Regions from separate parts of the Paenibacillus sp. P13VS genome, predicted to be linked through region 2. Evidence: a T-box and tRNA genes for the amino acid it is inferred to sense, from the RefSeq annotation. Region 2 holds a T-box; the other holds one or more tRNA genes.
What was found. The T-box of region 2 lies ahead of trpS (tryptophan--tRNA ligase). A T-box ahead of a tRNA ligase gene usually reads a tRNA of that ligase, here a tRNA-Trp.

Region 1: it encodes a tRNA-Trp, which carries the amino acid that the T-box ahead of trpS (tryptophan--tRNA ligase) is inferred to sense. The anticodon was not compared.

What each region holds. Positions count from the first base shown of each region.
Region 1 is NZ_WYEV01000008.1:164-2,595, reverse strand. Features, by position in the region: gene GUA98_RS20050 (class I SAM-dependent methyltransferase) at 1-667, opposite strand, end outside; tRNA gene GUA98_RS20045 (tRNA-Leu) at 937-1,015, opposite strand; tRNA gene GUA98_RS20040 (tRNA-Cys) at 1,050-1,123, opposite strand; tRNA gene GUA98_RS20035 (tRNA-Gly) at 1,131-1,205, opposite strand; tRNA gene GUA98_RS20030 (tRNA-Gln) at 1,209-1,283, opposite strand; tRNA gene GUA98_RS20025 (tRNA-His) at 1,291-1,366, opposite strand; tRNA gene GUA98_RS20020 (tRNA-Trp) at 1,396-1,469, opposite strand; tRNA gene GUA98_RS20015 (tRNA-Tyr) at 1,476-1,561, opposite strand; tRNA gene GUA98_RS20010 (tRNA-Thr) at 1,566-1,641, opposite strand; tRNA gene GUA98_RS20005 (tRNA-Phe) at 1,662-1,737, opposite strand; tRNA gene GUA98_RS20000 (tRNA-Asp) at 1,831-1,908, opposite strand; tRNA gene GUA98_RS19995 (tRNA-Met) at 1,936-2,009, opposite strand; tRNA gene GUA98_RS19990 (tRNA-Val) at 2,027-2,102, opposite strand; tRNA gene GUA98_RS19985 (tRNA-Glu) at 2,172-2,243, opposite strand; tRNA gene GUA98_RS19980 (tRNA-Ser) at 2,250-2,341, opposite strand; tRNA gene GUA98_RS19975 (tRNA-Asn) at 2,345-2,420, opposite strand.
Region 2 is NZ_WYEV01000015.1:83,614-86,045, reverse strand. Features, by position in the region: gene GUA98_RS26110 (DMT family transporter) at 85-1,020, shown strand; T-box leader at 1,048-1,375, shown strand; gene trpS (tryptophan--tRNA ligase) at 1,532-2,432, shown strand, end outside.

The sequences.
Region 1 (2,432 bases), on a different contig from region 2:
GCTGCTGTATGTATCCCATATCTCCCGAACGGTAAGGCGGATTAACATGAAGTACCTCTTTTAACTCGTCTATTAACGTATGCACTCTCGGACCGGCCATGGCACTGATATAAACGTATTTGCGTGCACTTTGAATTGCCTGTTCAACGGTTTCCCAATCAGACATTGCGGGGCACATGGATGCAAAGGCAAAGTCATATTTCTGTTCCCAGCCTTTCTCCTGAATCGATATTTCTTCAAAGCGTTCAGGAACAATCTCGATTTTGGACGCTAATGTGCTCGGTATCGTCTCTTTCATCAAAGAAATAAGCAGTTCAGAAGGTTCGACTGCAGTGACAGTAGCCCCCTTTTCTGCAAAAGGAATTGTAAAAATGCCTGAAGCTGCACCAATGTCCAATATGGATAACTCACTAAAATCTACACCCTGATTCTCAATCCAGCTCATGATGCGCTCGGAACGCTGCTTACCTTCTTCTGTAAAGGATTGACGATGATAGTCACGTGCCCAGCGATCAAATGCTTCTTCTGTTTCGAATGGCGCACTCTTCTTCTTATATCTTGGATTTCTCGGCCGCTGCTTCCACGCCTCTTCCCAGATCGATAGATCAAATAATAGTTCTGAATAATTAACTGAATTGTTTGCCTCAGACACTTTTTGCTCAAGCATTACGTTTCACTCCGTTCTATGTAATAAAATTAAAAGTTATCAGAAAGGATCTTCTCTTTTTAAACCAACAAAAGTTATCTCAACAATACGGTGTAGTGATATCACAGTAGTCCATACAGTTCCATATTATAGACTTTATTTATCTACAATATATTTAATTTATTCAAACGTCAACCTCATATATTGATCTATTCATCAATTGCGAAAACCACCAAAATAATAAAAATAACCCTGTGAATTGTCTAAGCAATCCACAGGGTTATGCGTTATACCGGCGAGAGGACTCGAACCTCCACGGTTTCCCACTCGATTTTGAGTCGAGCGCGTCTGCCATTCCGCCACGCCGGCATATCATGTTGTAGTATATTTTGAGTAAATATACTGGAGGCGCCACCCAGATTCGAACTGGGGATAAAGCTTTTGCAGAGCTGTGCCTTACCACTTGGCTATGGCGCCATATTTTTGGAGCGGACGACGGGAATCGAACCCGCGACCCTCGCCTTGGCAAGGCGATGCTCTACCGCTGAGCCACGTCCGCAAATGGCTGGGGATATAGGATTTGAACCTATGCATGACGGAGTCAAAGTCCGTTGCCTTACCGCTTGGCTAATCCCCAAAAATAATGGGGCGATTGAGGGGAATTGAACCCCCGAATGCCGGATCCACAAACCGGTGCGTTAACCACTTCGCCACAATCGCCATGTTCATTATTCACTTAGAAATTTAATTGGCAGGGGCAGCAGGAATTGAACCCACACCAACGGTTTTGGAGACCGTTGTTCTACCTTTAAACTATGCCCCTAAAAACTGGTGGAGGATGATGGATTCGAACCACCGAACCCGTAAGGGAGCAGATTTACAGTCTGATGCGTTTGGCCACTTCGCTAATCCTCCATAGTGGTGCCGGCGAGAGGACTTGAACCCCCAACCTACTGATTACAAGTCAGTTGCTCTACCAGTTGAGCTACACCGGCGTATTAAGTTGTAGTAATAATGGTGGCTCGGGACGGAATCGAACCGCCGACACGAGGATTTTCAGTCCTCTGCTCTACCGACTGAGCTACCGAGCCATAATAAAGTCTAATCATGAATGTTGCACTTTATCCAGGGCGTCGGTGCCATATAACAGACTTAGTGAACAGATTCCTCATGTAGGGTAAAAATGGCGGAACCGACGGGATTCGAACCCGCGATCTCCTGCGTGACAGGCAGGCATGTTAGGCCAACTACACCACGGTTCCAGGTCACTTTCTGTGAAGAAAGTATAATTGCGGGGGCAGGATTTGAACCTGCGGCCTTCGGGTTATGAGCCCGACGAGCTACCGGGCTGCTCCACCCCGCGTCGTTATAAAAATGATATGGTGGAGGCTGAGGGGCTCGAACCCCCGACCCTCTGCTTGTAAGGCAGATGCTCTCCCAGCTGAGCTAAGCCTCCGAACAACACATTTATGATCTTAACATAAAACACTTGTTAAAATCAACCTCTTTTTTGAGGTGAAAATAATGACCCGTAGGGGATTCGAACCCCTGTTACCTCCGTGAAAGGGAGGTGTCTTAACCCCTTGACCAACGGGCCTTACTATGGCGGAGAGAGAGGGATTCGAACCCTCGAGACGCTTGTGGCGCCTACACGATTTCCAATCGTGCTCCTTCGGCCAACTCGGACACCTCTCCATATGGCTCCCCGAACAGGACTCGAACCTGTGACAACTCGATTAACAGTCGAGTGCTCTACCAACTGAGCTATCAGGGAATATTGTTCAGA
Region 2 (2,432 bases):
AAAGCAAAGATCTTACAGGACGTGATAACAATCAATGTCTTTGCCTAGTCCAATCAACATAATCAGGCTATATGGAGGAACATTATGAATACGACACGTACCCAGGCTTATGCCTATACCGCAGCCGTATTGTATGCGGCTATCATTGGTTTATCATTTCTGTTTGTCAAAATGACCGTCCATGTGGCACACCCGATGGATGTGCTTGCACATCGGTTCGCCCTATCCCTTCTCGTCGTTAGCATTCCGGTTGTCCTGGGATGGATCGAAATCCGGCTCACACTGCGGGATCTATGGCGAATCATACCGCTCGGTCTGCTCTCGCCGGTTTTGTTTTTTGCCTTTCAGGCCTTTGGGCTTGTATCATCCAATTCATCCGAGGCCGGAATCATTCAGGCCATGGCCCCTGTCTTCACCCTTATTCTGGCTTCAGTATTCTTGAAAGAACGGACATCTGTGCTGCAAAAGCTATTCCTGCTTCTTTCTGTTGCCGGAGTGGTCTTCATCTTCCTGATGAAAGGCAGCGGAATGACTTCAGGTAATTTCAAAGGAATTGCCCTGCTGCTGCTCTCCACGGTTTGCTTTGCAGGGTATGGCGTGCTTGCCAGACCGCTCACCCAGAAGTATAAGCCGATGGAATTAACGTGGGTTACCCTGCTCGTCGGTTGTCTTGTCTTTAACGTCTCTGCCGTCATCCGTCATCTATCCAGCGGTACAATAAGCGATTATGTAGAACCTCTCAGGGATGAATCTTATCTAGGGGCGCTGGCCTATCTGGCCATCCTCTCCACCATGATTTCGACTCTGCTGTCCAGCTACGCGTTGACCCATCTGGAAGCTTCGAAGATGAGTGTATTCAGCAACTTCTCCACCTTGATTTCCATCGCGGGTGGCGCCTGGATTTTGCATGAACCCGTCAGCAGTTACCATGTTATCGGAGCGATCCTGATTATTGCAGGTGTACTCGGAACCAATATGAGTGGCAGAAAACACAGGCTGGTCAGTGAAGTCAAAGCATGATACAATGTGACAAATTGTAAACGGACGTTATCAACGATGATGAAGAGAAGTACATACGACATCGTGCTCCAGAGAGCCGGCGGATGGTGGAAGCCGGTGCACGGGTCGTATGGAAATGGGCTTCGGAGTTCCGAGCTGAACACGGCCTGTATCCTGTAATCGGGGTGCAGAACGGTAAGTAGGCAAGGCGGCATGCTCAGCCGTTATCCACGGACAGGATATCGATCGATAGATATGCTGGTTCCGGTCTGGTTTTTCAATCAGCCTGACCATCAATCTTGATCCGTATCTCCAAGCGGGCCGCAACCAGCGGCCAATTAAGGTGGCACCGCGAAGCACAAGCTTCGTCCTTCTATTCTGTTCCCTCACGGGAATCAGGATGAAGGACGAGGCTTTTTTTGATACCTGCATACTGTAACAGGCTGAAAGGAGGTGATGGTCGTGGAAGTCGGCTGGTGGCGTCAGCAGATTAGAATACTCGAACAAATACAAAATCAAAGGAGAATGAACCATGAATATGAACAAGGATGTTATTTTAACTGGAGACCGGACCACGGGGCAGCTTCACCTCGGCCATTACGTGGGCAGCCTGCGCAGCCGGGTGCAATTACAAAATGAATACAAGACCTATATTTTACTGGCAGATGTGCAGGCCTTAACCACCCACTATGATCAGCCAGGGTTGATTGCAGACAGTGTCCATCAAGTGACTCTCGATTATCTCGCTGTAGGTATTGATCCCAACCAAGCCACACTGTTCATCCAATCCATGATTCCGGAGATTGCGGAATTAACGGTGATCTTCTCCATGTTTGTCACCGTGAACACGCTTCGGCACAACCCCACCATCAAAACGGAAGCGCGTGATCGCGGATATACGGATCTGTACTACGGTTTCCTGGGCTATCCGGTCAGTCAGGCCGCTGATATTGCATTCTGCAAAGCGACACTCGTTCCGGCAGGTGAAGACCAGATTCCACATGTCGAGACTGCACGCAAACTGGTCCGAAGATTTAATGAGCTCTACGCTCCGGTTCTGCCTGAACCACGCATTTTGACTGGTGAGCGGCTTGGCGGGCTCGATGGGATCGGCAAAATGAGCAAGAGTATGGGCAACGCTATCTCCTTAAATGCGAGTCCGGATGATGTGCATGCCAAACTGACCAAGGCCAAGACCGATCCTGCACGTGTCCATCGTACCGACCCAGGCCATCCCGATATCTGCCCGGTATTTGCATACCATCAGTTATTTCGGAAGGAGTACGCTGAAGAAATTCATGCCAGCTGCAGCCAGGGTTCCATTGGATGCAGAGATTGCAAGCATTTGGCCGGCACTGCGATTAACGATTTGCTTGCACCTTTTCGTGAACGGCGAACACACTATGAGCAGCGGGAAAATGAGGTGAAAGAAA